One region of the Streptomyces sp. NPDC060209 genome, then DNA from elsewhere that is predicted to be linked to it. Evidence: riboswitches for the same ligand, from Rfam matches in the RefSeq annotation. Region 1 holds a riboswitch; each other region holds the start of a gene.
The links. Region 1 has a riboswitch for cobalamin ahead of ACFWFI_RS18070 (cobalamin biosynthesis protein). Riboswitches for the same ligand answer to the same signal wherever they lie in the genome.

Region 1 (9,959 bases):
CACCGATCAGGACTACGGTTCGCGCGACTACATGGCGCGGGACGCCGAGGGCAACGTCTGGAGCTTCGGGACGTACGCCCCGGGGTCCTCGGGCTGACCGCCCCCGGGGCTGCGAGAACTCTCGCGGTCACACCCCGCCGGTGTGCACCTGGAAGGCTGCGCGGCGTACGGCTTTGGCGAGGGCCGGGTCCGGGTGGGCTGCGGCCAGGGCGACCAGCACCTGGACGGTCCGCGGGTGTCCGACGGCCCGCACCTCGTCCAGGAGCGCCGGGACCGTGCCCTGGACGGCGGAGTCGAGATGGCGGACCAGCAGCCCGGTCTCGCCGTGGTCGGCCACGGCCGCGGCGGTGTCGACCCAGAGCCAGGTGGCTTCCTCACGGCTGAGGACGTCCTGGGCGTCGTCCGGGTCGGTGCCCTCGTACTCGGCGAGCCACAGCAGCGCGTACGGACGCAGCGGCGCTTCGGTGACGACGGAGCGGACGACGGGCTCGGCGGGGGCGCCGACGACGCGCAGGGCCTCGAAGGCGAGGCCGCGCAGCAGGGCGTCCTCACCGCGGGCGACGGCCAGCAGTTCGGCCACGGCGCTGCCGACGGGCCGCGCGGCGAGCCAGGCCCGGTATTCGGCGCGGGCCGGGCCGGGAGTGAGCCGTGCGCAGCCGAGCAGCATGTCGGCGGCGGACTGCTCGATGTTGCCGGCGGGGCTCTGGGCGGCGACGCAGATCTGCTCCAGCTTGACCCAGACCGCCCAGTTGCCCAGCGGAGTGAGGGTGGCGTGGCCGGTACCGAGCGTGAGGGCACCGACGGAGGCGAGGCCCTCGAGGGCCCAGTCGAGCAGCAGCGCGTTCAGGTCGGCGGGCCGCCCGCCGGCGGGGGCGGGCTGCTCCTGCGGCCCGTACGGCACCTCGCACCGCTCCTCGTGGAGTTCCGCGACGCGCTGTCCGAGCAGGTCGAGGAGTGCGGGCACGGTGACGGGGCCCGCCGAGAGCTGGAGGAGGGACAGCACCTGGGGTACGGCCTCGATGGCCTCCGCCACCGCGGTGGCCTCGATGCCGTCGGGTGAGGCGTGGACGAGCGACCAGGCGTCGAAGAGCGCCACCCAGCCGCGGAGCACGGCGGACTCGTCGCGGTCCCAGGCGCGCAGCCGCCAGCCGGGGCGGGCGGTGTCGCCGTGCAGCTCGATGAGTCCGGCCAGCCTGGCCCGGTCCCAGCCGGCCCTGACCTGGGCCGGGGACAGTTCGAGCGCGGCGGCGGCCCGCTCCAGGGCCTGGGCGGCGAGCGGGGCGGTGCCCGTGCTCGTCCCGTCCGCGGCCCAGTGGGCGATCCGTACGGCGTCGGCCAGTACGGCCCTGGCCTGGCGTGCCAGTTCGGCCGGGGGCGGTGTGCCCTCGGGTGGGCGGGGGGCCGGCCTGGTGCGCCGGGTCGTCACGGCCTTACGGGCGGTCGCCTGGGGTCGCGGGCGGACAAGTCGCAGCCTGGAGTCGCGCGGGGTACGGGACGTCACGAGGAGCAGTCTTGCCTCTGACGGGCCGAAAGCCCAAACGGAAGCCGTGTCACCGGGGTTCGGAGGGCTGCCGGAGCGGGGCACCAACCGGGCGCTTCCGGCCCATCAGCTCACATCAGGGGCGTGAGGAAGCGGCGGAGCGCCTCCTCGTATCCCGCCGGGTCGGCATTCCACATCGCCGCATGCGGAGCCTGCGGTACGGAGTGCAGGGTCACCAGGTCAGGTCGGCGGGCGACGAGTTCCCGGGACTGCTGCCAGGAGGCCAGGGTGTCGTCGGGGCCGTGGAAGACGAGCGCGGGGACGTGCAGGGCCGTCGGCACCGAGGTGTCCAGGAGCCGGGCTCCGTGCAGTCCGGTCTGGCCCTGGGCGGCCCGGACGGCGAGGGGCAGCAGCGCGGAGGGGACGCCCCGGGCCGAGGCGAGAGCACGCAGGGTCGCCTTCCAGTCCAGGACCGGGGAGTCGAGGACGAGGCCGCGGATGCGATCGCGGAGGGCGGAGTTGACGGCCGCGTGCAGGGCCATCGAGGCCCCGGACGACCAGCCGTGGAGGATGACGTTCTCGGCCCCGTAGCGCACGGCGTAGCGGATGGCCGCGTCGAGGTCGCGCCACTCGGACTCGCCGAGGTGGGCGAGCCCGTCCGGGGAGCGCGGGGCGCCCGGGTCGCCGCGGTAGGCCAGGTCGAGCACGGGAAGCTGCTGGTCGTGGAGGAACCCCATCACGTTCATGGGGTGATCCCTGGTGGTGCCGAGACCGTGCACGGTGATCACCCAGGTGTCGCGTGCTCCGGGCACGAACCAGGCGGGCAGGGCACCGAGTTCTCCGGGGACCTCCACCTCCTTGTACGCGAGTCCGAGGGCGGCGAGCGGGTCGCCGCGGTGGAGCTCCGGGGTGAGGCGCACCCTGGCACCCGGTTTCAGGCTGCCGAGGGTCACGCGTTCCAGCCGGCGTACGACGGTGTCGGCGGAGGCCGCGGCGTTACCGGGCAGCTGTTCGATCACCGGGCCGGCCACCGCGTGGACGCCGCGGCCGGCCAGTCCGTACGTACCGGGGCGCAGCGCGGAGAACGAGCGGGTCAGGGTGATCTGCCCTGCCGCGGTGGCGTGCACGGTGAGACGCCGGTCGGCCGGGAAGGGACGTGGCGAGGGCGCCCCGAGGGCGGCGTCGCTGGCGTAGCGTCCGGCGGCGACCGCTGCCGCGCCGGCGCCGAGGATCGAGGTGGCGGCCACTGCTGCCGCTGTTGCCGGGCGCACGGCTCCAGTGTCCTGGGCCAGGGCGCCGACTGCCAGTGGGCGTCGGCCGTACGGTGCGGCGCCGGGCTCAGCCGGGCTGGCCGTACCCCTCCAGGGCGTCCTGCACGTCGCGCAGCTGGGCCGGGGTGAGGAGGGTCGGCCGGTGGCCGGGCACGGAGCTCGCGGTGAGCCAGAGCCTGCACATCCATTCGAGCTGGGCGGTGCGGTCGTAGGCCTGGTCGAGGGAGTTCCCGTAGGTGACGGTGCCGTGGTTCTGCAGCAGGCAGCCGGTGCGGTCGCGCAGGGCGGCCAGCATGTTGTCGGCGAGCTCCTGGGTCCCGTAGCGCGCGTAGGCGGCGGTGCGGACGGGGCCGCCGAGCACGGCGGCGGCGTAGTGGACGAGGGGCACCTCGGCGACGAGGGTGGAGACGGCCGTCGCGTGCACGGCGTGGGTGTGGACGACGGCCGCGGCGTCGGTGCCGCGGTAGACGGCCAGGTGGAGCGGGAGCTCGCTGGTCGGGACCAGGTCGCCCAGGACCTGTCGCCCTTCGAGGTCGACGCCGACCGCGTCCCTTGGCCCGAGCCGGTCGTAGGGCACCCCGCTGGGGGTGACCAGGACGACTCCGCCGACCCGGGCCGACACATTGCCCGAGGTGCCGACGACCAGCCCGTCCGCCGCCGTCCGCCGTGCCGTCGCGACGACGCCGTCCCACGCCTGTCGGATCGCGTCCTTGTCCATGTCACTCATGCGGGGATCCTAGAGTCACGTGACCGATGTCTCCCCAACGGGGCATATCGGTCGTGACCGGGACCACCCGCGCGGGGCGGCGGCCGGGCGCCGCACCGGCGGCGGCGGTCCGCCCCACTCCTCGCGCACACAAGCGGAACCCGCGTACGCGATTGGGGTCACCATGCCGCCCTGCCCAGTTCATCTTCCGTTCACCCTGGTTGCTTACGTTCCACGTGCCAATGACGTCGAACGATTGCCTGGGTAAATGGAACACATCACGCTGCTGCTCGCGATCGTGATCGTGACAGCTCTCGTGTTCGATTTCACGAACGGTTTCCACGACACCGCCAACGCGATGGCAACCACCATCTCGACCGGCGCTCTCAAGCCCAAGACAGCGGTGGCCATGTCCGCCGTTCTCAACCTCGTCGGCGCGTTCCTGTCGGTGGAGGTCGCCAAGACGATCTCCGGCGGGATCATCAATGAGAACGGCCTCAGAACCGAGGTCATTTTCGCCGCGCTCGTCGGCGCCATCCTGTGGAATCTGCTGACCTGGCTGGTCGGCCTGCCCTCCAGTTCCTCCCACGCACTCTTCGGCGGCCTCATCGGCGCCGCGGTGATGTCGGCCGGCTGGTCCTCGATAAACGGCGGCACCGTGGTCACGAAGGTCCTGCTGCCCGCGATCGCCGCGCCCGTGGTGGCCGGTATCGCCGCGCTGCTGGCCACGAAGCTGACGTACCGCCTCAACCGGAAGATCACCGACGAGGCCCAGCTCAAGTCGACCGCCAAGGGCTACCGCGCCGGCCAGATCGCCTCGGCCGGTCTCGTCTCGCTCGCCCACGGCACCAACGACGCGCAGAAGACCATGGGCATCATCACCCTGGCCCTGGTCACCGGCGGCGTCCTCTCCCCCGGCTCCAACCCGCCGGTCTGGGTCATCGCCTCCGCCGGTATCGCCATCGCGATGGGCACCTACCTCGGCGGCTGGCGCATCATCCGCACCATGGGCAGCGGCCTCACCGATCTGCGTCCGCCGCAGGGCTTCGCGGCCCAGACGAGCGCGGCCACGGTCATCCTGGCCTCCTCGCACCTCGGCTTCTCCCTCTCGACCACCCAGTCCTGCTCCGGTGCCGTGATGGGCGCGGGCCTCGGACGCAAGGGGGGCGTGGTCCGCTGGTCCACCGCCACCCGGATGTTCGTCGCCTGGGGTCTGACGCTGCCCGCCGCCGGTCTGATGGGCGCAGGCGCCGAGTTCCTGACCAAGCAGGGCCCCTGGGGCGTCGCGGTGGTCGCAGTACTCCTCGTCGCGGGCTCCGGCGCCATCTGGCTGCTGTCGCGCCGCAAGCCTGTCGACCACACGAATGTCAACGCGACCGCGGACGAGCCCGCGGGCGTCGTCACGACCGCCATCGCGGCCGTCAGCCCGCCGCCCGCGGGCATGAGTGTGCCGGACCTCAAGACCACCATCCACGCCCCGGCCACGACGGCCGAGACCCCGGCCGACCGACCGGCCACGGTGTAAGGACAGATCCGCATGAACATCGACTGGGCAGCTCTCGCTTCCGTCTTCGGCGTCAGCCTCGTGATCACCGTCGCACTGGTCGGCCTCTTCACCCTCGGCATCACCGGCCTCGCCAAGCAGACATCGACGGCGCAGGGCGGCGGTGCCGGTGCCCTGGCGCGCACCGGCGCGTACGCCTGCTTCGCGCTGTGCGCGGCGGCGGTCGCGTACGGGATCTATCTGATCGTCGCCTGACCCGCCGGGCGGACACGCATCGGGCCGGACACACCGCGTGTGTGTCCGGCCCGATGTGCGTCTCAGCACACTGAAGCCTCGCAGGTCAACGGCAGGTTGACGGGCCTTCACGGGGCGTGGTGGACTGCCGGAGCCATTTACGGCGACAGGAGAGGAAGCCGGTGCGAATCCGGCGCGGTCCCGCCACTGTCACCGGGGAGCAGCCTCCACACGGAAGTCACGGTCCGCCACCGCGGACTGGAAGGCCGGAGGAACTGCGGATCCGGAAGCCAGGAGACTCTCGTCGCCGGTCACGTCGAACCAGGGCGCGGACCCTGAGTGAGGACATACGCCATGTCTGGCTGCCCTGCGTCGGTCGCTGCACCACCTGTCGACAAGGTCCTTCGAGGCGCGACGGCCGGCTGAGCGGTGCGAGCGGACCGCATCTTCGCGTACGGCGCCGCCGCCGGTCTGATCGGCGACCTGCTGCTCGGTGATCCCCGGCGGGGTCACCCCGTCGCCGTCTTCGGGCGCGCCGCGGCGGGCGCCGAGAGCCGGCTGTGGCGTGATCACCGCGGCTGGGGCGCCCTGCACACGCTCGTCTGCGCCGGGGGTGCCACGGGCGCCGCCGCACTGGCCGCCCGTGCCGTACGGAACCGTCCCGCCGCGGCCGTGGCACTGACCGCCGCCGCCACCTGGTCCGTCGTCGGGGGCACGTCGCTGGGCCGTGAGGCCCGCGCCATCGGCGGGGCCCTGGCCGCGGGGGACATCGAGCTGGCCCGGGAGCGGCTGCCACATCTGTGCGGCCGCGACCCACAGGCCCTGGACGCGCCCGGGATCGCCCGCGCGGTGGTGGAGTCCGTCGCCGAGAACACCTCCGACGCCGTCGTGGGGGCCCTGGTGTGGGGCGCGCTCGGCGGAGTGCCCGGGCTGATCGGCTTCCGGGCCGTCAACACGCTCGACGCCATGGTCGGGCACAAGTCGCCCCGCCACCGGCGCTACGGCTGGGCGTCGGCCCGGCTCGACGACGTCGCCGGCTGGCCCGGGGCACGGCTCACCGCTGTGCTCGCCGTCGCGGCCGGGGGACGCCCACGCGCGGCCGTCCGGGCCTGGCGGGCCGACGCCGGGCGGCATCCCAGCCCCAACGCGGGCCCGGTGGAGGCCTCGTTCGCGGGAGCGCTCGGCGTGCGGCTCGGCGGCACCCTCGCGTACGGCGGGCGGGTCGAGCACCGGCCGGTGCTCAACGGCGGGGCCGGCCGGGACGTGCGGGTCACGGACATCGAACGCGCGGTGCGGCTGTCGCGCCGGGTGAGTGTGCTGGCCCTCGCCGTGTGTGCGGCGGGGCGGCTGGCCATGGGACGGAGAGCCACATGAGCGGCGGACTGCTGGTCGCTGGAACCACTTCGGACGCGGGCAAGAGCGTCGTCACGGCCGGGATCTGCCGGTGGCTGGTGCGCCGGGGGGTGAAGGTCGCTCCGTTCAAGGCGCAGAACATGTCGCTGAACTCGTTCGTCACCCGGGAGGGCGCGGAGATCGGCCGGGCCCAGGCGATGCAGGCGCAGGCCGCCCGGGTGGAGCCGTCGGCGCTGATGAACCCGGTGCTGCTCAAGCCCGGCGGCGACCGCTCCAGCCAGGTCGTCCTGATGGGGAAGCCGGTCGGCGAGATGAGTGCGCGCGGCTACCACGGGGGGCGGCAGGAGGCGCTGCTGGGGACGGTCGTGGACTGTCTGGAGCAGTTGCGGGGCACCTATGACGCAGTGATCTGCGAGGGGGCGGGCAGCCCGGCCGAGATCAATCTGCGGCGCACGGACATCGTGAACATGGGCATCGCGCGGGCCGCGCGCTTTCCCGTGCTGGTGGTCGGCGACATCGACCGGGGCGGCGTGTTCGCCTCGTTCTTCGGCACGACGGCGCTGCTGAGCCCCGAGGACCAGTCGCTGATCGCCGGATACCTCGTGAACAAGTTCCGTGGTGACGTGTCGCTGCTGGAGCCCGGTCTCGACATGCTGCTCGGGCTCACTGGGCGGCGGACGTACGGGGTGCTGCCGTACGCCCATGGGCTGGGCATCGACGAGGAGGACGGGCTGCGGGTCTCGATGCGCGGCACCGTACGGGAGTCGGTCGTGGCGCCGCCGCACGGCGAGGACGTGCTGCGGGTCGCGGTGTGCGCCGTACCGCTGATGTCGAACTTCACCGATGTGGACGCTCTGGCGGCCGAGCCGGGTGTCGTGGTGCGGTTCGTGGACCGGGCGGAGGAGCTCGCCGACGCGGATCTGGTGATCGTGCCGGGGACGCGTGGCACCGTGAAGGCCCTGGCCTGGCTGCGCGAGCGGGGGCTGGCCGACGCTCTGCTGCGGCGGGCCGCCGAGGGGCGGCCGGTGCTGGGGATCTGCGGCGGGTTCCAGGTGCTCGGTGAGCGCATCGAGGACGACGTGGAGTCGCGGGCCGGCCTGGTCGAGGGGCTCGGACTGCTGCCGGTGCGGGTCCGCTTCGGCCGGGAGAAGGTCCTGGGCCGGCCCGCCGGGGCGGCGCTCGGGGAGCCGGTGGAGGGGTACGAGATCCACCACGGGGTCGCCGAGGTGAGCGGGGGCGAACCGTTCCTGGACGGGTGCCGGGTGGGCTCGGTCTGGGGGACGCACTGGCACGGCTCGCTGGAGAGCGACGCCTTCCGGCGGGCGTTCCTGGGTGAGGTCGCGCGGGCCGCGGGGCGGCGGTTCACGGTGGCGCCGGACACGAGCTTCGGGGCGTTGCGGGAGGAACAGCTGGACCGGCTGGGGGACCTGATCGAGGAACACGCGGATACGGACGCCCTGTGGCGGCTCATCGAGACCGGCGCGCCGGAGGGGCTGCCGTTCCTCGCGCCGGGAGCGCCGCCCGCTCCTGTGCCGGGCTCCGCTGCCCGTACGCCCGAGGGGCGCGAGGAAGGTCCTCGACCGCCGGACGGGCCGGCTGCGGCCGGACTTGATCGTGCAGATGTCATCGCTACAGAGGAGGCTTCGTGAGTACGCCGTATCCCTTCACCGCCATCGTCGGGCAGGACGATCTGCGGCTCGGGCTCCTGCTCAACGCCGTCAGTCCCGCCGTCGGCGGCGTTCTTGTCCGGGGCGAGAAGGGCACCGCCAAGTCCACCGCCGTACGGGCGCTCGCCGCGCTCATGCCTGAGGTCGCGGTCGTGGCGGGGTGCCGCTTCTCGTGCGACCCGGGAGCGCCCGATCCGGCGTGTCCCGACGGGCCCCACGAGGCGGGGACGGGCGTGTCGCGTCCGGCGCGGACCGTGGAGCTTCCGGTCGGCGCGTCGGAGGACCGGCTGGTCGGGGCGCTCGACATCGAACGGGCCCTCTCCGAAGGCGTGAAGGCCTTCGAGCCGGGGCTCCTCGCCGACGCCCATCGCGGGATCCTGTACGTCGACGAGGTCAATCTGCTCCATGACCACCTGGTGGACCTGCTGCTCGACGCGGCGGCCATGGGCGCCTCGTACGTCGAGCGCGAAGGTGTCTCGGTCCGTCACGCGGCACGTTTCCTGCTGGTCGGGACGATGAACCCGGAGGAGGGCGAGCTCCGGCCGCAGCTGCTGGACCGCTTCGGGCTGACCGTCGAGGTGGCCGCCTCGCGTGAGACGGACCTGCGCGTCGAGGTCGTGCGGCGGAGGCTCGCCTACGACGACGATCCGGCTATGTTCGCCGCGCGGTGGGCCGGCGAGGAGGCCGCGTTGCGTGAGCGCATCGTCGCCGCGCGCGCCCTGCTCCCCCGTGTGGTGCTCGGCGACGGCGTGTTGCGGCAGATCGCGGCGACATGCGCGGCGTTCGAGGTCGACGGGATGCGTGCCGACATCGTCATGGCCCGTACCGCGACGGCGCTGGCCGCGTGGGCGGGACGCGAGGAGGTCGTCGCGGACGACGTGCGGCAGGCCGCGCTCCTGGCACTCCCCCACCGGCGCCGGCGCAATCCGTTCGACGCGCCGGGACTGGACGAGGACAAGCTGGACGAGGCCCTCGACGAGGCGGCTGACGAGCAGGGCGGGGGCGACGACGATCCTGACCCCGACGGGCCCGGCGGCGGGGTGCCTCCGCAGGGCGGCGGCCCCGACGACGGCGGTACGGACGCTGGTGGTCACGACGACGCCGGTGACGACGCGCCGGGCCGGGAGGAGACCGGGAGCGGCGGCGCCCCCACCCCGGGCGGCGGCGCCGGAGAGCAGCAGCCCGTACGGGCCGGCGAACCGTTCCGTACGAAGATGCTCAGCGTGCCCGGTCTGGGCGAGGGCGCGGCCGGGCGTCGGTCCCGGGCGCGTACCGAACACGGCCGGACCACCGGATCGCGGCGGCCCGAGGGGGCGCTGACGAAGCTGCACCTGGCGGCGACCGTGCAGGCGGCGGCGCCGCACCAGCGTGCGCGCGGGCGGTCGGGGCGGGGTCTCGTCGTACGGCGTGACGATCTGCGGCAGGCGACGCGGGAGGGGCGCGAGGGCAATCTCGTGCTGTTCGTCGTCGACGCCTCCGGGTCCATGGCGGCCCGGCAGCGGATGAGCGCCGTGAAGGGGGCGGTGATGTCACTGCTGCTGGACGCGTACCAGCGCAGGGACAAGGTCGGTCTGGTCACCTTCCGGGGCAAGGACGCCGAGGTGGCGCTGCCGCCGACCTCGTCGGTCGACGCGGCGGCCGCACGGCTTGAGTCGCTGCCGACGGGCGGGCGCACCCCGCTGGCCGCCGGACTGCTCAAGGCGCACGACGTGCTGCGGGTGGAGCGGCTGCGTGATCCGTCGCG
Region 2 (9,959 bases), on a different contig from region 1:
GCAGGCGGAGCCGGCGGCGCTGCTGCCCGGCGCCGACCGTCTCCGGATCATCGAATCCCCCTACGGGCACGACGGGTTCCTCATCGAGTCCGACCAGGTCGGAGCGCTCGTACGGGAGTTGCTGCCCCCGGCCCGCTGACCTGACCCGACCCCGGTCCCGACCGCTCACCTCTTCCCCCTGGAGAACCCATGAGTTCCGTACCACCGTCCGAAGCCGCGTACGACCGGAGGCGGCTTCACCAATGGACCCGCGGCCGTGCGAGATCTGCGGGGATCGACCGCCGTGATCTGCTGAAGCTGGTCGCCGCGGCCTCGGTCGCGGCTCCGCTGATCCCGGCCGCGGGGTCCCCCGCCCACGCGGCGCAGTCGCTCGCGGGAGTGGTGAAGCCCCTGCCGCCGGAGCTGTTCACGGTGCGCGGCACGAACGCCGAGACGAACTTCGCGGCGCTGCGGGACACCGGGCTGCTCACTCCCGCCGACCGCTTCTTCGTCCGCAACCACACCGCTACACCGGTCATCGACCCGGCGGACTGGAAGCTGACGGTCTGGGGCAGCGGGCTGACCGGCGGTCCGGTGGACTTCTCGTACGAAGCACTGCGCGCCCTGCCGTCCGTCACCCGCACCGCGTTCATCGAGTGCGCGGGCAACGGCCGGAGCTTCTTCACCTCGCAGCAGGGCCAGCAGGTCAGCGGCACGGCGTGGACCCTGGGTGCGATCGGGACGGCGCGCTGGCGCGGGGTCCGGCTCGCCGAGGTGCTGCGCCGGGCAGGCATCGGCGGGAACGCGGTCGACGTACTGCCCCGCGGCCTGGACGCGGAGGTCGTCAGCGACGGGACGAATCTGGGCCGGGTGCGCAGGCCCCTGCCGGTGGCGAAGGCCCTGGACGACGTACTGCTCGCGTACGAGATGAACGGGGAGCCGCTGCCGCCGGACCACGGAGCTCCGGTCCGGCTGATCGTGCCGTCCTGGGTCGGCATAGCCAACATCAAGTGGGTGGGCGACATCGAGGTGAGCTCGGAGCCGCTGCTGAGCCCTTGGAACACGGGCCTCTACCGGCTCTTCGGTCCCGGATACCCGCCCGAGGGCAGCGCGCCGCTGACCCGTCAGACGCTCAAGAGCGCGTTCGAGCTCGCGCCGGGCGCCTCGTTCGCCGCCCACCGCAGGCATCTGCTCACCGGCCGTTCCTGGTCGGGCGGAGCGCCGGTGCGCTCGGTCGAGGTCAGCACCGACGGGGGCACCCGGTGGCGTCCTGCGCGGCTGCGCGACGAGCCCAGGCCCGGGAGCTGGGTCCGCTGGACCGCCGACTGGGTTCCGAAGGAGGCGGGCCCGGGCGTGCTGCTCGCGCGGGCGACGGACCGCTCGGGCCGCACCCAGCCGGCGACGACCGCCCACAACACCCAGGGCTACCTCTTCGACGCGGTGGTGAGGCACCCGGTGACCGTGGTCTGAGCGGCTACTCGGGGCGGCCGGCGTAGTACGTGGCGATCATGTCCTGGCCGCCGTGTCCGGCCGCCTCCGCCCGGGTGAACCGTTCGGCGGAGGCGGCGACCAGGTCGAGCTTCACCCCGGAGGCCTCGGCCGCGTCGAGGATCAGCCGGGAGTCCTTGAGCGCGGTGGAGAGCGCGAAGCTCGGGCTGAGATCGCCGGAGAGCACCGCCGCGGACTTGCCCTGGAGGTACGGGGTGTCCAGCGGGCCGCCCTTCATCGCGTCCAGGAAGAGCTGCGGGTCGAGCCCGAGTCCCTCGGCGAGATTGAGGCATTCCGCCACGCTGTTGACCATGTTGATCACCCAGGTGTTGGCGACGAGCTTGAGCCGGGTGGCGGCTCCCGGTTCCTCCCCGATCCACACGGTGCGCTGCCCGATCGCCTCCAGGACGGGCAGTACGGTCGCGCGGGCACCGGACGGGCCGGAGACGAACACGGTGAGTGCGCCCTGCTCCGCGGGCTGCTTCGTGCCGGAGACCGGGGCGTCGAGGTAGACCAGCCCCAGTCCGGCGGCCCGGTGCACGAGGTCGGTCGTGGCGTCGAGGCCGACGGTGGAGCTCTGCAGCCAGACCTGTCCCGGGCGCAGGCCGGGTGTCGCGGCGGTGAGGGTCTCCGCCACGGACCGGCCGTCGTTCAGGGCGGTGAGGACGACGTCGGCTCCGCGTACCGCTTCCTCGGCCGTGTCCGTCACCGTGGCGCCGTGGGTCGCCAGCGGCTCGGCCCTGGACCGCGTGCGGTTCCAGACCCGGACGGGCAGCCGGTCCCTGAGCAGGCTGCGGGCCATCCCGGATCCCATGATGCCGGTGCCGAGGACCGCGACGATCGGTGCGCCCGGGGCGGATGCGGTGGTCATGGGGAGGTTCCCTTCGTCGGTGCGGCGTGGTCCGGGGACCGGTGGGTCTCAAGACTGCCGCAGCGCGCTCTCCAGTACGGCTCGGTGCACGGCTCTGGCGAGTCGCGCGCCCCAGCGCGAACGTGGTCCGGCGAACGGTTCGCCCGGCTGCCCTCCCGGGTCGGGCGCGGCGACGCACACCGCGTCCGTCGGCGTCCCGGAGCAGTCGAGTCCGGCGTCGACGAGAGCCTGGACCTTCGCCTCGGTGGCGGTGGCCACCGCGTTGACCAGGGCGGCGTCGGAGAGCGCAACGGGGACGGTGACGACGATGTTGACGGTGCCGGGCGGCAGCGGGCCGTCGGAGCCTTCGGCCGGGGCGGCGGCCCATCCCCGCACACCGAGGCCACCGGTGACGGTCGCGGTCACGCCGCCGTCCTCGGCGACGGTGTACGCGGTGACATCCGCGGCGGTCATCAGCCCGGCGCCCGGGCCGTCGAGCGCCTCGGCCGCCGCGATCTCCGCCAGGTGCCGGTCGGGGTCGAGCCGGGGATAGCCGCCGGGCACCTGGGCGTTCAGGATCCAGGCGCGCGGACCGATCCCGCCGCCGAGCACGGCGCTGCTGCACACCCGCCAGCCGGGTCCCAGCCGCCAGACCAGATGGTGCAGTCCGAGGCCGTCCTCCTGCCGGGCCAGCAGCTCGCCGCCCTGCCGGGGCACGCTGATGCCTACGGATCCGATGGCGCACCCCCCTGTCAGGCCTGCCGACGATCGGCGGCGGCGCGTCGATCATACGGTCGTGCCAGGGCCGCATCTCCGGCGCACCCGGGAGAGTGCTCACTCGAATGGCGTAACGCGTGTGGCGGACCGAGACACGCGTGAAACGGCGCCACCGCCCCTCCCCGGTGTCCTGCGCCGCTCGCCGCCCAGGCCGGGAAGTTGCAGCGTCCAACCGGGTGAGGCGCGATGGAATCCGGACGCGCCTTCCCTGCTGGACCCAACCGCAGGACGCGCCCGGGCGAGGAGGAATCGGCCATGGGAGCCGCTGACGGTTTCACGGATTCCGGAGAACTCGACGGTCTGACCGTCTACGACAGCGACGGCGAGAAGGTCGGCACAGTGGGGCGGGTGTACGTCGACGACGACACCGGCAAGCCCGACTGGATCACGGTCAAGACCGGCATGTTCGGCATGAAGGAGAGCTTCGTACCGCTTGCCGGAGCCCGCCGTGTGAGTTCCGACCTGCACATCTCGCATCCGAAGGACCGCGTCAAGGACGCCCCCAGGGTGGACGCGGACGCGCATCTCTCCGTATCGGAGGAGGAGGAGCTCTACCGGCACTACGGGCTGACCAGGAAGGGCACCGGTCACGCCGGAGCGGGCGGCGACGCGCGCACGACGTCCGGGACCGGAACGGCTGCCATGGGTGCCGCGGGTGCGGCCGGAGCAGCCGGTGCGGCCGGCAAGGCCAAGACCACCGGCACCCCGGCCGGCATGGGCACCACCGGTGCCGGCATGGGCAGGCATCGCGACACGGAGGCTTCCTCCACGTCCCGCCCGATGGCGGGAGCCGGAGCCGAGCGGGCCGCCGCGGGTGCCGGCGGCCGGGAGGAGATGGTCCGGTCCGAGGAGCAGCTCCAGGTCGGAACGGAGGAGTACGAGAGCGGGAAGGCGCGCCTGCACAAGTACGTCGTGACGGAGAACGTCACACGGACGGTGCCGGTGTCCCACGAGGAGGTACGCGTGGTGCGCGAGCCTCTGCAGCCGGGCGAGAAGGCGACAGGCGCGAAGGGCATGAACGACCTCGGCGAACAGGACGTCGAAGTCACCCTGCACGCCGAACGCGCCACCGTCCGCAAGGAGGCGGTCCCGGTGGAGCGGGTCCACCTCGAAACCAGCAAGGTCACCGAACAGAAGGAAGTCTCCGCCGAGCTCCGCAAGGAGAAGATCGACTACGCGGACGGCAAGGACACGGGCAGCGACAAGGACATGGGCGGCGAGTACGGCCAGGGACGGCGTCGCTGACCCCCTCACACAGCGGCGAAAGGCCGCGCGACAGTAGCGAGGGGCGGACCCGGGCGGTTCACGGGCCCGCCCTCTCGTCGCACTTCCGCCGTAGGCGGACGGCTTCTCCCGGCAGGAAGCGCACCGAGGGGCGCCCGTCCGGCCCTTCCGGCGTCACCACCGCGCGTACACGGTAGACATCCGCGATGAGTTCCTCGGTGATCACCTCCGAGGGCGTTCCGCCGGCCACTACCCGGCCTTCCTTCATGACCGTCACCCGGTCGCAGAACATCGCGGCCAGATTGAGGTCGTGCAGCGCGACAACCGCGGTCACGGGCAGCGCGGCGACCAGGGACAGCAGCTCCAGCTGGTGCTGGATGTCCAGGTGGTTGGTGGGTTCGTCCAGCAGGAGCTCACGCGGCTCCTGGGCGAGGGCGCGGGCTATCTGGACCCGCTGGCGTTCACCACCGGACAGGGTGTGCCAGGACTGGGCGGCGCGGTCGGCGAGACCGGTGCGCGCCAGAGCCTCGCGCACGGCGTCCTCGTCCCCGGGGCCGGGCGCGGACCAGGCGCGCCGGTGCGGGATGCGGCCGAGCCGTACGACGTCCAGGACGCTCAGGTCGACCTGGGTGACCGCGTGCTGGTCGACGACGGCCACGCGACGGGCCACTCCTCGCCGGCCGGTTTCGGCGAGCGTGCGGCCGTCGAGGGTCACGACGCCCGCTCCGGGGGCGAGCACACCGGCCATCACCCGCAGCAGCGTGGTCTTGCCGGAGCCGTTCGGTCCCAGGAGGCCGACCGTGGCGCCGGGCGGCGGCGCGATGCTCACCCCGTCCAGGACCACTCTCCCGCCTGCCTCCCTGCTGACCCGCGCCGCCCGCAGGCCGTCGCCGGGTGTGCCTGTCCCCTGCTGCTCCCGGGTCATGCGCTCCTCCGGGTGCGGTAGAGGACCAGGACGAACGCGGGCACCCCGATGAGGGAGGTGACCACCCCGACCGGGACCTCCTGCGGATCGAGGACGGTCCTGGCCAGGGTGTCGACCCAGACCAGGAACACGGCTCCGGCGAGCGCGGTCACCGGCAGCAGCCTCCGGTGCCCCGACCCGGTCAGCGCCCGGGCGGCGTGCGGCAGGACGAGGCCGACGAACCCGATGGCGCCCGCCGAGCTGACGAGGGCCGCGGTCAGCAGTGCGGTCGTGCAGAGCAGCACGATCCGGGTGCGTGCCACGTGCACCCCGAGGGCGGCGGCGGCGTCCTGGCCGAAGGCGAAGGCATCGAGGGTACGGGCATGGCCGAGGCAGATCAGCAGGGTCACGGCCAGCACGGCGGAGCACATCCACACATCGGTCCAGCCGACCCCGCTCAGCGAGCCGAGCAGCCAGAAGAGCACGCCCCGGGTCTGCTCGGCGTCGGCGGCGGTCATCACGACGAAGGAGGTGAGCGCGGAGAAGAGCTGCATGGCCGCGACCCCGGAGAGCACGACCCGGTCGGTGGATCCGCCGAGTGTGTGGCTGAGCAGCAGGACGAGTACGAACGAGCACAGGGCCCCGACGAAGGCACCGCCCGAGACCGGCACCGCTCCCCCGCCGACGCCCAGGACGACGACCACGACCGCCCCGGTGGACGCCCCCGAGGACACTCCGAGGACGAAGGGGTCGGCGAGCGGGTTGCGCAGCAGCGACTGCATCACGGTGCCGCACACCGCGAGCCCGGCCCCGCACACCGCGGCGAGCAGGGTGCGGGGCATGCGCAGATTCCAGATGATGCCGTCCCGGATCGGGGTCAGCCGCCCGTCGCCGAGGCCGAGGTGCGAGGCCACGGCGGACCAGACGTCCGGGACGGAGATCCGGGCGGGTCCGATCGTGACGGCGACCGCGACGGACAGGAGCAGCAGGGCGACCCCGGCGCTCCACAGGAGGCCGTCGCGCAGGATCCGGGCTCCGGCGGCAGTCCGGGCGGGGGGCGGCGGCTCCGCGCGTACGTCCGGAGCGTGTTCGGTCCTCGTCACCCCGCGAGTCCGAACGAACGCAGCCCCGCCGCGACGCGCTCCACGCCCTCCACGGTCCGGATGGTCGGATTCATGGCCTGGCCGCTGAGCAGGACGTACCGCTTGTGCCGGACGGCGTCCATGTTCTTCGTGGCGGGGTTGGACTCCAGGAACGCGATCTTCTTCTCGGCGCTCTCGGCCGTCTGCGACTTGCGCGTCAGGTCGCCGACGACCAGCACGTCGGGGTTGCGGTCGGCGACGGTCTCCCAGTTGATCTGGGGCCATTCCTCGTGCGTGTCGTCGAAGACGTTCTTCGCGCCGAGCTCCTCGGTGATGATGCCGGGGGCGCCGCAGCAGCCCGCCAGATAGGGGGCCTCGGCATTGGCGAACCAGTAGAGCAGGGTGGCGTCGGACGCGTCGATGTCCGCGGTCGCCTTGTCGATGCGGCCCTGGAGACTCGTGACCAGTTCCTCGCCCCGCTCCGGGACGCCGAACACCTTGGCGAGGTCGCGCACTTCGCCGTAGACGCCGTCCATGGTCAGGGGCTCGGTGCGGGAGCCGTCACTGCTGCCGGTGTTGTCCTTGCCCGCGCAGTCGGTGGGTGAGAGGTACGTCGGTACGCCCAGCTCCTCGAACTGGTCGCGGGACGCCACACCGCCCTTGCCGAGGGTGGATTCGAACGAGGCACTGACGAAGTCCGGTTCCTCGGCGAGGACCTTCTCGGATGAGGGCTGGTTCTCGGCGATGCGGGGCACCCTGGCTTCGTCCTTCTCCAGGCCCTTCATCACCGGGTCCGTCCAGGTCGCGGTGCCGGCGAGCCGGTCGGCGAGGCCCAGGGAGAGCAGGATCTCCGTCGATCCCTGGTTGAGGGAGACGGCGTGACGCGGTGCCGCGTCGACGGTCACCGTGCGGCCGCAGTTCTTCAGGGTCACGGGGAAGCCGTCGGCCGCGCCGTCCGGTGCGGCGCCGTCGGACGTATCATCCCCTCCGCCGCAGGCGGTCAGGAGGACAAGTCCCGCGATGAGCAGGGCGGTTCGGCGTACGGTGCTGGCTATGGGCGGCACGGAGTCCCTCGGCGTCTCTGGGCTCATGCGCGAAGCCCGGTACGGTGTTCCGCCCCCGGTGCGGAAGCGGGTGCCAGCAGGTCTTCGGACTCGGATTCGTCCGGACGGAGCGCCTTCCCGGTGCACCCGAGGGTGTCCCAGTGGCCGTGGCCCCGCCCGTCCCCCTCACCGCTGCGCGTCAGCTCCGGATTCGCACCGGATTCCCTGACTCCACGTGGAGTGTGACTGGCGTCTGCAAGTTATCACGCGGCGTGTCGGCGGCCTCGGGGGCCGTCGCCGGTACGGCGGGCGGGCGTCTTCCCCCCGTACCGGCCGGCTGTCGGGCGGGTCAGCGCTTGGGGTGAACCGATTCGCCGCGGTCCGTCCGCGGCTTCCCGGCCCTGCGGGCGAGCACGGACGTCGTGCCCCAGTAGGCCAGCAGGACGGCGCGCAGACCCAGGATCTCCAGGCGCTCGCCCAGCCGCTCGCACACCGCCCGCTCCCTGCGTGCGGCGCTCATCGGGCGTCTGCCGGGACGGTGTTCCAGGGGGCCTCGGGATCGTCGTACGCGTCCGCGTAACCGGGGCCGGCGATCGGCCAGTCGGCGAGCAGCGCCTCGGGCAGGGCGAAGGAGTCGGCCAGTTCCGGGGCGTGCCCGGCGACGGCCGCGATCAGCTCCTCGGTGGTCTGCGCCAGGGCCTCGACCTGATCACCGCTCAGGAGACCGGCGGCCAGCAGATCACCGCTGTTGCGGGCCAGCCACTCGACGGCGAACAGCCGCTCAAGCTCTCCCAGCCGGTCCCTGGCGGCCCCTTCGGGCAGCGCCGCGCGGGCCTCGGCGTAGGCCTCGGCGGCCTGCCTGTACGCATAGGCCTCGACCCCGCGCAGGGCGGGACCCGAGGCCGCGTTCCATCGTCCGAGGTTGTCGGCGTCGGGCTCGCGCAGCGCGCGCTCCCTGGCCCGGGCGAACCAGATGTCCTGGAGCGAGGCGAGGAGTGCGCCGAGGAAGTCCGGGTCGGCCAGGTCGCCGGCGCACGGGGCCCGGACGTCCTCACGGCCGGGCTCGGCGGCGAAGAGCATGTCGGCAGCCGCCTTGGCGTACAGGGCGATGTTGTCGCCCTCCGCCGTGATGGCTCCCTCCACGCCCGTGACGAGTTCGGTCATGCCGTTGTTCTCCAGCAGTGCCTGCGCGCCACAGCGTTCACGGCTCTCGACGATGACGTCACGGGCCCGCCAGGTGATCCATGCCTTGGCGACATCGACGAGCGTCCCCGCGTCCGTCCGGCCCTCCTCGTCCGTACAGGCCTCCCACCGATCCTGTGCCCTGCGGTACAGCAGGCTCATGGCGAAGACGGTGGCCATGGCCGAGGCGAGCGGCCCGTGGTGGGTCCGGTGGGCGTTGACGGGCACCGGCGGCGTGCCCCGGGTCCCGGAGATCATGCGGTGGCCGCCGTAGCGCACGGCGACCGCCAGGGTCGCGCGGGCCGAGCCGGCCGCGCAGGCGCTCATGGAGATCCGGCCGGGCATGACCCGCCCGATGGAGGTCAGGAAGCGCCGCCGCCTGTCGCCCGGTCCGGTTCTGAACTCCTCCGGGGCGTCGCCCTCCTCACCGGATCCCAGCAGAGCGTCCCTCGGGACGAAGAGCCGGTCGAACGAGGTCAGGCAGTGGTCCACCGGACTGCCCATCCGTGCGGGAAGCCGCCGCACCCGGATGCCTGGCAGCGCCTGCACCTCGTCGGTGAGCGGCACCAGGAAGAGGCGTACGCCGTGGTCCGACCCTTCGGCCACCAGACGCGCCGCGACCAGTCCGGACTTCGCTCCGCCCGCCGGACTCGTGTTGGGCATGAACTTCTGCGCGCCGGCGTTCGGGGTGTCCAGGACGAAGCCGTCGCGTTCACGGTCGTACGTCGCGGTGGTCTCCATGGCCGCCGCGTTGTTGCCGTGCGCCACCTCCGTGCAGAGGAAGGTGCCGATGCGCCGCATCGTCAGATAGTCCGACAGGTCGCGGCGGCCCACGCAGTCGTGGTCGAGGAGGCTGCCGAGGAAGAGGTTGTAGTGGATGCCCGCCACGGTGGTCAGTGCGGGGTCCACCGGCCCGAGCCAGGCGTGCAGGGCGGCCAGCGCTCGTGGGTCGGCGGCGAGTCGGGCTCCGCTGTCGAGCGCTCGGTTGAGGATCCGCAACCGGTCGTAAGCGAGCTCCAGTCGCTCGTCGGGCGTTCCACCAGCGGGGCGGCGGAACGGTTCTGTACTGATCAGCCGCTGCCAGAAGCCGTGTTCGCGGCGGAATTCCGGACCGAGGAGGACGCCGGTCAGCAGTTCGGTCGTGGACGGTGGGACGGTGTCGGTAAGGGTCACGGTCATAACGAAATCAACGACCGGGGTACGGACGAGGACACCCTGGGCGCCCCTACCGCTCCGGGACGGGCAGAGCGGCCAGGGCAGCCTCCAGCTCCCCCTCGTCGGGAGGCAGGGCCCCGGCCCGCGCGACTGTCACGGCGGCAGATGCCACGGCGTGGCGCAGCACGTCGCCCAGGACGGCGGTGTCCAGGGAGCGCAGCCGTGCGCGGCCCTGCGCTCCGAGCAGTCCGTACGAGGCCAGGGCGTGCAGGGTG
Region 3 (9,959 bases), on a different contig from region 1:
GACCGTCTCGACCGGCAGGCCGAACACCAGCGTGGCGAGGGTGGCCAGCACGACCGCGGCCAGTGCGCCCGGGACGGCCCGTACCCGCTTCGGCATCCTGCTCCACCCCACCACCAGAGCGATGGTTCCGGCGCCGAGCGCGAGCGAGGCGAGAGCGGCCGTACTGGACACGGCGTCGGCCACCAGCCCCGGGATGCCGGCCATCTTGCCCGTACCGGAGAGCGGTGCCTCGACGCCGGCGGCCGCGTAGAGCTGCCCCGCGATGAGGACGAGGCCGATGCCCGCGAGCATTCCCTCGACGACCGAGACGGAGATGGCCCGGAACCAGCGGCCCAGCCGCAGTGCGCCCATGGCCAGTTGAAGCAGCCCCGCCGTCAGCACGATCACGCCGAGCGCGGGCAGTCCGAAGGACTGGACGGCCTCGAAGACGAGCACGGTGAGACCGGCGGCCGGCCCCGACACCTGGAGACTGCTGCCGCGCATGAAGCCGGTGACGAGGCCGCCCACGATGCCGGTGATCAGACCCAGCTCGGCAGGGACCCCCGAGGCGACGGCGACGCCCACGCACAGGGGCAGAGCGACGAGGAAGACGACGAGTGACGCGGCGAAGTCCTGCCGCAGGTGAGGGAACTTGGTGACGCGGTCCATGGCGGCCCTCATCCCGTGCGGAAGGGGGCCGAGCGCACGTCGCCGGGCGGGGGTGCCCAGACGGCGCTGTCGCTGATGTGCGGTGCTTCTACCGCGTGGTCCGCGTGGTGATCGACGTGGGATTGCATGCCAGTGGTTCCTCCTGGCGCGCCCGAGTGCGGCGCGTCGGTATGCGTACGAGAACTGGGGCTTGGAGGGCAGGTCGGCATGACCCCCCGTCGATGAGTCCCGCAGGAGTGCGGGCAGGGGGGCAGCACGCCCAATGCCTCGGGTCAGCTCAGCAGCGGAACACCTGGAGCACGGGGGAGGAGTGTGCGGTCGAGGATCTGGAGGTGTGGTGCGCGTTGCCCATCGCAGCGACGGCCGCGGGGCCGAGCATGCCGCCGACGTCGCTCGTCACCGCGGAACGTGGCGGTGCCTCAGGAGCGGGAACGGTCGCGGAGCGATGCCGGTCGCGATGGCGAAGAAGGCCGTTCGGGTCACCCCCGCGATCGGGTGTGCCGCACGTGCCGTAGGCGACGTGCGCCTCTCCGGCGGTCGCATTCGGAAGGCTGTCCGCCCGAATTCCCGGGGCGGACGCGTGTGCATCCGTCGACGGCGTGCCGGAGTGCGGGGCCAATAGGAAGCCCATCAGGAACGCGAGCACGAACCGGACTGCCGCCACGCGCACGCTTCACCTCCTCATGGACTTCACTCTTCCTTAGGGACGCTAACAGGCCGGAGGGATTATGGAGTTAACCCTTTGTGAAGAGTCCGAAAGTCGATGCCCAACGAGCTGAATCATTCGCCGAACCTCTGTGGCCTGGGGATGTGCCTCACGTTCGGTTCTCACTATTTGAGATCATCCGCGACTGCGTGGCTCATGCATATGCCGTTCGGGAGTCGCGCGTCATATTCGCACAGTGGTTCGCCTGTGCGTGTGTGTTAACCCGCGGGAAAGACGGCTGACGTTTAGTTGATAGGTCGTCGGATCAGTACACGCTTCGTGAGCTCGGCGCCGTGCTCACGCGCGGACTTTGTCGCCTGAGGTGGACACGGCGACTTTCGCGGAGTCGTACGGACGGCCCCCGTCCGCAGCGGCCCCGCCGGCGTACGGAGTCGCTCGTCCTCATATATCCGTCCGTCACCCGGACCCTCGGAATCGCCCCGCCGGCACCCTCGCCCGCTCGGCCCCGGGGCCGGGATGCCGTCGATCGCGCTCCGGGCACCCCGGCGAGGCCGGGGCCGGCCGGCCCCGGCCTCAGGGGCGTCAGCCGTCGGTCGATGCCCGTCCGGCGCACGCCTGCGGGGCGAAGCCCGCCGCGAGCTGCTCGGGGGTACGCGGGCCGGGTTCCGCTTCGCCCAACAGGCCATGTGTGCGCAACAGCTGAGTGGTCGCGATGCCCCACGGCAGCCGAAGCCCCGCCTCCCGCAGGAGATCGGTACGGGCCAGCATCGCGGGCGCGGGCCCGGCGCGGACACCGGCCGGGGTGAGGAGTGCGGCGTCGTCGGCCCAGCGCAGGGCGAGATCGACGTCGTGGGTCGCCATCATGACGGTGGTGCCGCCGTCCCGGAGAACGCCGAGTGTGTCCAGCAGTCGTTCCTGGCCGTCCGGATCGAGCCCGGCGGTCGGCTCGTCGAGGATCAGCACACGGGGCCGCATCGCGACCGCGCCCGCGATGGCGGTCCGTTTGCGCTGTCCGTAGGAGAGGAGATGGGTGGGCCGGTCCGCCAGCGCGGTGATGTCGAGGGCGGTGAGCGCCTCGTCCACCCGGGCGCGTACCTCGGCGTCGGGCAGGCCGAGATTCAGTGGTCCGAACGACACGTCCTGGGAGACGGACGCGGCGAACAGCTGGTCGTCCGGGTCCTGCACCACCAGTTGGACGCTGGTACGCAGCCTGGTGAGCCCCTTTCGGTCGTACGTGACGGGACGGCCCTCGACCGTCAACTGGCCGTCCCGTGGGCGCAGTCCGCCGCTGAGGAGCCGCATCAGCGTGGTTTTCCCACTGCCGTTCCGGCCGAGGAGGGCGAGCGCACGCCCTTCGTGAGCCTCGAAGTCGAGGCCACTGAGCACTGCAGGGCCTTCCTCGTACGCGAAGGACGCGCCCCGCAGGGCGAGCAGCACGGATTCGCTCATGACAGCGGCCTTTCCAGGACGAAGGTCAGGGCGGTGAGGGCCGCGAGCAGCGCGACGCTCACGGCCACGAACCGGACGGAGACACGAGCCTCGGGTACCAGGACGCGCAGGGTTCCGTCGTACCCGCGCCCGGCCAGTCCCGCCTGGAGCCGTGCCGCGCGGTCGAAGGCTCTGATGAACGCGGTGGCCCCGAGGCCCGCCAGGGACCGCCAGGTGGCGGCCCGGGTCGTGTGCCCGAGCCGGGCCGCCTGGGCCTCCCGGATCCGGCGCATCGAGTCGAGGAGCAGGAAGCTCATGCGATAGGTCACCAGGGCCACGTCGACGACCGGCGCGGGCACCCCCGCCTTGACCAGACGGGGCAACAGGTCGGACATCGGGGTGGTGAAGGCGAACAGCAGCACCCCGAGTGACGCGGCCGAGGTGCGCAGCAGCAGCTCACCGGCGCGGACCGGCCCCCCGTCGGCCAGGGTGACGAGCCCTTCCGGCCCGCCGACCTGTACGAGGAGTGTGGCGGCCCCGGTGACGCAGAAACCCAGGGGCACCCGGTACGCCCGCCACAGATGGCGGGCGGTAACCCCCGCCGGCCCCAGCAGTACGGCCAGGGCGGCGACGAGGATCAGGGCCGCGCCGGGCCAGGGGGGCAGGGAGATGGCCAGCACCGTGAGTCCCAGGCCGAGCACGGCTTTGTCCACGGGATGGCGGCGGCGCCAGCGACTGCTGTGCGCCGCCGCGTCGATCGGCAGCACGTGCGCTCAGGTCCTTCGGGCCGTGGTCTCACCGGCGCCGCTTTCGGCCCCGCCGCCGCCCGCGGTCGCGCGCAGCTCGCCCTGACGACGCCCGCGCCGCAGGCCGAAGTAGTAGGCGAGGACACCCGCGCCGAGCGCGGCCTGAAGGGCGAACAGCGCCGACTCGATCTCACCGGACGGCGGTTCGTACAGCGGAGAGAACCAGGGCTCGTAATCGGGATCGATCTCGGTGATCGCCGTCTCGGCCTGGGCGTCGGCACCCGTGAACGGCTCCTTCTCGCCGTCGCCGAGGCCGAGGGCCAGGGGCAGGACGGCCAGCGCGGCCACGACGAGCAGGAGCAGGGCGTTGATCTTCGTGTTCTTGTTCATCGGGCCACCGCCTCGGTCTCGGCCGTCCTGGTCCGGGCCTGCTTGCCGGCGAGGAACACGCCGAGCCGGGTCAGATCCCCCTTGCTGGACTGCACCAGGAGTCGCATCACCAGCACGGTCAGGAGCCCCTCGCTCACCGCGAGCGGGATCTGGGTGACCGCGAAGATGGAGCCGAACTTGCCGAGCGCGCCCAGGAAACCGCTGCTCGGGTCCGGGAAGGCGAGTGCCAGCTGCACGCTGGTGACGCAGTAGGTGGACAGGTCGGCGACGAACGCGCCGAAGAACACCGCCACCATCAGCGGCACGTCGAACCGGCGCAGCAGCCTGTAGATCGCGTACCCCGCCCAGGGCCCGACGATCGCCATCGAGAAGACGTTGGCGCCGAGCGTGGTCAGGCCGCCGTGGGCGAGCAACAGGGCCTGGAACAGCAGGGTGATGGTGCCCAGCACCGCCATGATCGGCGGGCGGAACAGGATGGCGCCCAGACCCGTACCCGTGGGATGCGAGCAACTTCCCGTCACGGAGGGGATCTTCAATGCGGAAAGAACGAACGTGAAGGCCCCGGAAGCCCCCAGAAGCAGCGTGCTCTCAGGGTTCTCCCTGACTTCACGCGTGAGTGACCGGACTCCGTGGACGACGAACGGCGCGGACGCGACACCCCAGGCGATCGCGTGCGCCGGAGGCAGAAAACCCTCGGCTATGTGCATGACTGAGCAGACCCTCTCCAGCACCTCGTGGATGGTTGAAGTGCCTTGGCCGGTCTCCTGGCTTACGGGTACCACCGCCCGAACTCCGCCTTCCCGGGTCACAAGGACCCAGTGGCTGCCCGTGAGGGCCGGAGCCGGACTTCCCGATCACAGTGGCGAGGGCCGCACCGGCATCACACCGATTTCCCGTTCACCAAGGCGTGGCGACAGTAGTGGCAGGTGGGGGGCGTTGACAAGCAGGCCCCACGCGCCCGTACCCGTGGAGTGTCACGTCGACGACCCGTCCGGCCGTCACGCAGGTGTGCCCGGTACGGTGGGAGTCAGCCCCGGTGGGAGAGCGGGACGAGGAGCACCGGGCAGTGCGAGTGGTGCAGGACCGCGTGCGTCACGTGTCCCAGAGGAGCGCCGACGGGGGAGGACCGCCTGCGCGAACCGATGACCACCGCGTCGGCGTCGGAGGTGGCCGCCACCAGCACGGCGGCGGCCGATGCCGCTCGAACGATGTCGTGGGACACCGGAAGACCGGGATGGTCGGCCCGCAGTTCGGCGACGACACGTGTGGTTTCCGCCGCCTCCGCCGTCGCGAGATCGGCAGGATCGCCGAACATCGTCGCCATGCTGCCGACGTTCTCGAGGAAGATCCAGGCACTGAACACGCGCAGCGCCGCACCGCGACGCAGTGCCAGGTCGGCGGCGAGGCGTACCGCTTCCCGGTCCCGCTCGTCCCGTGCGGCGACCAGGACGACCTCCGTCGGCCGACTGTGCTCCTGCCGCGGCACCACGACGACCGGCACATGTGCCCGGGCAGCTGTCCGCAGAGCGTCGGAGCCCACCAGCAGGGCCAGGAACCCTCCGTGCCCACGGGTCCCCACGACGACCGTGCCGTCCTTGCCGGCCTCGCCGAGAAGGCAGGACGCTGTCTCGTACGGGCATGCCGTGGTTGAGACCGTGAGACCGGGAGCGGTCTCTCTCGCGATCTCCGCCGCCTCGGCCAGCACCTCGGCGGCAAGGCCCTTCGCCCGCTGCACCCCGCTGCCGGACAGATGAGCATGCCCTGATTCGGTCCTGGTGGCATGGACGATGCTCAAAGGCCGGCCCCTGGAATCCGCCTCGGAAGCCGCCCAGCGGACAGCCCGGGCCGCGTCCTTGGTGCCGTCGGTTCCGACGACCACGGGTCCGTCCAGAGTCAGAATCCGTGGATCGCTCTGCATGGTCCCTCCTCGGTCCGGGCGAGCGCGCGCTCGCCCCGCGGAGCCGATATCAGCCTTCGTCCTCCCTGAGCCCTTCCTCGACGACTCCCCTCTCCTCACGCCGGTAGGGCACGATCTGGACCGGGCAGTGGGAGTGGTGCAGCAGCGTGTGCACGACGTGGCCCAGCCCCAGGACGGAGGCACTGCGCCGCTCATGGCTCCCCATCACCAGGAGATCTGCGTGCCGGCTCGCCTCGACGAGGGCGGACGCTGTGGACCGGGCCGTGACCACCTCGGTCTGCACGGTGAGGCCGGGGCTGCTTTCGCGGACCCGGGAGGCCAGGTCGACCAGCAGCTGCTCGCCAGGAGCCCCAGGTCGCTCGGCGTCATCGCGCGGGGCCTGACGCTCGCCGAACCTGGCCAGCAGGTTCCGGACGCTCACCAACCGAAGAGGGCTGTTGCGGGCCTCGGCTTCGCGTCCGGCGCGGACCAGCCATTGCGCGTCGTGCTCGTCCCGTACGGCAGCCGTGACGGGCGTGCCGTCCTCGCGTTCGAGCTCACCACGGACGACGACGACGGGCGCGGGACTGCCGATGACGACCCCCAGACCGACCGATCCGAGCAGGAGGGGACCGAACCCACCGCTCCCTCTGCTGCCGACGACGATCGTGCCGCCAGGCCGGACCGAAGCGTGGAGGGCCGGAACCGGCTTCCTGCGGCTCAACTTGACAGTGACGTCGAGATCGGGGAATCGCTGCCGGATCTGTTCCGCCGACTTCGTCAGCAAGGCGTTGCCGGTGTCCCGTACGTGCTCGGACGTCTCGAACGAAGCGAACCGGTCCAGGCGGTCCAGGTCCGCGGCGTGCACGAGCGACAGGCCTCGGTGAAGCCGCGCCGCCTCGGCCGCACCCCAGAGCGCGGCGGCCCAGGCATGCTCCGAGCCGTCCAGACCTACGACCGTCCTCGGATCCTGCGTGACGTCGGACGGGCGAGTACGCATCGCTGCTCCTCACGCTGTTCGGTTGTCCGCCTCTCCAATGCTGTCACTGCTGGACGTGATGCGGCCAGCGCAGGTACGGCGCACCAGGGCGTTTCCGCTCTTCCATGCACCGCCCCCTGGGCATCGCGCCGGAACATCGTGATGAGGCCGGGGAAGCCTCCGATGCGAGTACCCGAGGCGGCGATACAGGAAGAACGACTGGTCAGCATGCTGCCTTCCAGTTCAAGCCCAAGGTCTCACGCTCGGGTATGTGCACAGTTCAGAGGCATGGTGAGGCTGCCCGGGCCGGCCGGCCGACTCACTCGTCACGTTCTGTTCGGCGGACTGACGGGAAGCTTCCCGGCCCCACCGGTGCCGGCGGCGTCAGCGGGTTGCTGGGCCCATGCGGAGGCGATCGCCTCCGCGTCGGAGGTGGGGGGCAAACCTGTCAGCGCCTGCAACTGGGTGGGTTGGTAGGGGGTCGGGCCGTGCCACTCCAGGAGCATCACCGTGGCGTCGTCGTTCAGGCGGTCGTAGTGGTGGGCCAGGTGGTGCCCGATCAGCCGCCGGAGGGTTTCCGGTACGGGAAGGCCGTCTGTGTGGTGGCGGATGAGGAAGTCGGTCAGGCCGGTGAGACCGAATTCCCGCCCTTCTCGGTTGCGCGCTTCGGTGATGCCGTCGGTGTAGAGCAGCAAACGGTCCCCAGGTTCCAGCTGGTCGTGGCGTACGGTGCCTGGCACGCCCAGCCCGGTTCCCATGGGGGGCGCGGGCGGGCAGAACAGGTGCACGACGGTACGGTTGCCGCGGATGACAACCGGGGGGTGGTGGCCGTAGTTCGTCCAGGTCAGCACGCCGGTGGCCAGATGAAGGTCGGCCAGGATGCTTGTGGCGTAGCGGCTGCCCGCGAATTGCCCGGTCAGGGTGTCCGCGACGCCTTCGGCTGTCTGAAGGAGGTCAGCCCCTTGGCGGCGATGATTGCGGGCGGCGCCCAACGCGAGGTTGGCGGTCAATCCGGCGGCGGTGTCGTGGCCCATGGCGTCGAAGACGGAAAGATGCACGGTCTCCCCGGCCAGCGCATAGTCGAAGGCATCGCCACTGATTTGGTAGGCCGGTTCCATGACCGCGCTGATCAGGACTCGGTCGGTGGCGAAAGTGCGCGGCGGCATCAGCTGCCATTCCATCTCGGCCGCTACGTTCATCTTCCGACGGCGGACCAACCGGGAGTACGAGTCGCTCGTCCCACGCTTGCTCTCCAGGAGGAGGGCGATCAGTCCGGCGAGCCTGTTCAGATCCTCGTCCGCCTCGATCCGTGCGCCCGGCACGCCGACCCGGAGCACACCCAGACGCTCGGCGCCGTCCAGCAGCGGGACCCACCATTGCCCCCTCGCGGAAGCCGAGGTGGGAAAGACCTGTCCCAGTTGGAAGGCCCGCCCGGCCACGGTCCCTTCGACGGACAGATCAACCGGAACGTCGGCGCCGGGGCGGCCGACGTCAAGATTGCCGACAAGCAGGTGCAGCCGCTCCTGCTGCAGATCGGCCAGATAGATCAGCACCCGGGGCCAGCCCGCCCGGGCAGCGTGCGACGCCACCGTGCCGGGCAACTGCTCCAAAGTCATCAGATGACTCGCTGCGATCAGCTCTCCCAGCACCCGTGCCCGTTCCGCTCCCGCGCTGTTCATCGACGAACACCTTTCTCGACGGCCGAGAGAACCGCGCTACCGCCGGTCGTGACCGCGCAGAATTGTTCGCGGCAGTAGCGCGAACGGGCACCTGTTCCAGAGTCGCACTACTGATGAAGTAGCACCCGCACAATGGTGTCGTGTCGACGCCGCGTAGACGGAGAAGCCGGGCCGCTCCCCATGTCGGCATCACACCGACCGGACGGCACGATCAGATGGCGTCAGTCAGGGACGGAGACCAGCACCCGGCCACGCACGCCCGCATCGACACGGTCATGGGCCTCGACGATGTCCTGGAGCGGGTAGCGGTCGGCGATGTCGACGCGGAGGGCGCCGACGGCGGCTGCGGCGGTGAGGTCGCGGGCGGCCTGGCGCTTGGCCTCGGGCGGGAAGTCGTCGCTGCCGAGCAGGCGCAGGGTGATGTTGTTGAACAGCATTGGCCAGAAGGGGAGTTCTGTGCGGTCGTCGTGGGTTCCGTAGGCGGCGATGACGGCATCGGGTGCGGTGACCGCGTTGTCGAGGTCGGCGTTGGCCGACAGGGACACTTCGATGACGCGGTGCACGCCGTCCGGAGCGTGCGCGCGGATCGCTGCCGCCGGGTCCTCCGTGTCCAGAGCTACGGCGTGGGGGACGAGGGCCGGGTCGACGCTGTTCAGGTCACCGGCGCGGCGCACGGTGCCGATGACGGTGGCTCCGCCCCAGCCGGCGAGTTGGGCGGCGAGTGAGCCCACGCCGCCGAGGACACCGTGTACGAGGACGAGCCGGCCGTCGACGGGGCCGTCCGCGAACACGGCGCGGTGGGCGGTGATGCCGGGGATGCCGAGGCTCGCCCCGAGTTCGTCGCCGAGGTGGTCGGGAAGTGGCACGGCTTGCAGGTCCGGTACGACCGTGTGCCGGGCGGCGGTACCGAAGGGCCGGTAGGACTGGGCGCCGTACACCCATACCCGCCGGCCCACCCGGTGTGCGTCGACACCGCTTCCTACGGCGTCGATGACTCCGGCGGCGTCACTGTGCGGGATCACCCGGGGATACGGCATGGACGAGCCGAGCCAGCCGCGTCGCTTCTTGGTGTCGCCAGGATTGACGCCGGACACGGTCACGCGCACGCGGACCTCGCCGGGGCCGGGCTCGGGGTCCGGCAGTTCCCCGACGTGCAGGGTGTCGGCGGCCGGACCCTGCCGTTCGTACCAGGACGCGAGCATGGACGTACCTCCGTGTCTTTCAGGGACGGTCGGGCGCTTCCGCGCCAAGGACTTCGCGGAGCCAGGCGCGCTCGGCCCGGCTGGTGGCGCGGGCGGTGAGGAGCAGGCCGCGCCGGTACGGATCGGTGATCTGCTCGGCGGTCATCGGGCGGTCGCCGTCGTAGAAGAAGCCGGCGGGCTCCTCCAGGAACGCGAGGCGGCGGCGCAGGACCGCGTTCCGCTCGGTGGCGTCGGGCAGCTGCGAGAGGAAGGCCAGGATCGTGGAGAACCGGGTGAAGTCGGTGATCTCGTGTTCGGCCGGCTCACGCAGCCGCTTCAGCATG

Region 2: it holds a riboswitch for cobalamin, as region 1 does, so the genes downstream of both, ACFWFI_RS26555 (ABC transporter substrate-binding protein) here and ACFWFI_RS18070 (cobalamin biosynthesis protein) in region 1, are expected to answer to the same signal.
Region 3: it holds a riboswitch for cobalamin, as region 1 does, so the genes downstream of both, ACFWFI_RS34535 (energy-coupling factor ABC transporter permease) here and ACFWFI_RS18070 (cobalamin biosynthesis protein) in region 1, are expected to answer to the same signal.

What each region holds. Positions count from the first base shown of each region.
Region 1 covers NZ_JBHWZS010000083.1:15,881-25,839, forward strand. The annotation lists gene ACFWFI_RS18040 (VOC family protein) at 1-97, shown strand, start outside; gene ACFWFI_RS18045 (hypothetical protein) at 128-1,426, opposite strand; gene ACFWFI_RS18050 (alpha/beta hydrolase) at 1,612-2,751, opposite strand; gene ACFWFI_RS18055 (class II aldolase/adducin family protein) at 2,819-3,478, opposite strand; gene ACFWFI_RS18060 (inorganic phosphate transporter) at 3,726-4,982, shown strand; gene ACFWFI_RS18065 (hypothetical protein) at 4,995-5,216, shown strand; cobalamin riboswitch at 5,367-5,496, shown strand; gene ACFWFI_RS18070 (cobalamin biosynthesis protein) at 5,625-6,569, shown strand; gene ACFWFI_RS18075 (cobyric acid synthase) at 6,566-8,197, shown strand; gene ACFWFI_RS18080 (putative cobaltochelatase) at 8,194-9,959, shown strand, end outside.
Region 2 covers NZ_JBHWZS010000161.1:8,021-17,979, reverse strand. The annotation lists partial or broken gene ACFWFI_RS26590 (homoserine O-acetyltransferase MetX) at 1-139, shown strand, start outside; gene ACFWFI_RS26585 (sulfite oxidase) at 190-1,449, shown strand; gene ACFWFI_RS26580 (NAD(P)-dependent oxidoreductase) at 1,454-2,338, opposite strand; gene ACFWFI_RS26575 (adenosylcobinamide amidohydrolase) at 2,387-3,010, opposite strand; gene ACFWFI_RS26570 (PRC and DUF2382 domain-containing protein) at 3,350-4,339, shown strand; gene ACFWFI_RS26565 (ABC transporter ATP-binding protein) at 4,398-5,243, opposite strand; gene ACFWFI_RS26560 (FecCD family ABC transporter permease) at 5,240-6,325, opposite strand; gene ACFWFI_RS26555 (ABC transporter substrate-binding protein) at 6,322-7,395, opposite strand; cobalamin riboswitch at 7,426-7,613, opposite strand; gene ACFWFI_RS26550 (hypothetical protein) at 7,697-7,867, opposite strand; gene ACFWFI_RS26545 (acyl-CoA dehydrogenase family protein) at 7,864-9,708, opposite strand; gene ACFWFI_RS26540 (carbohydrate kinase family protein) at 9,755-9,959, opposite strand, start outside.
Region 3 covers NZ_JBHWZS010000280.1:456-10,414, reverse strand. The annotation lists partial or broken gene ACFWFI_RS34555 (SulP family inorganic anion transporter) at 1-648, opposite strand, end outside; gene ACFWFI_RS34550 (energy-coupling factor ABC transporter ATP-binding protein) at 1,898-2,764, opposite strand; gene cbiQ (cobalt ECF transporter T component CbiQ) at 2,761-3,510, opposite strand; gene ACFWFI_RS34540 (energy-coupling factor ABC transporter substrate-binding protein) at 3,517-3,879, opposite strand; gene ACFWFI_RS34535 (energy-coupling factor ABC transporter permease) at 3,876-4,586, opposite strand; cobalamin riboswitch at 4,616-4,799, opposite strand; gene ACFWFI_RS34530 (universal stress protein) at 4,907-5,797, opposite strand; gene ACFWFI_RS34525 (universal stress protein) at 5,847-6,776, opposite strand; gene ACFWFI_RS34520 (PP2C family protein-serine/threonine phosphatase) at 7,082-8,404, opposite strand; gene ACFWFI_RS34515 (NADPH:quinone reductase) at 8,656-9,636, opposite strand; gene ACFWFI_RS34510 (PadR family transcriptional regulator) at 9,656-9,959, opposite strand, start outside.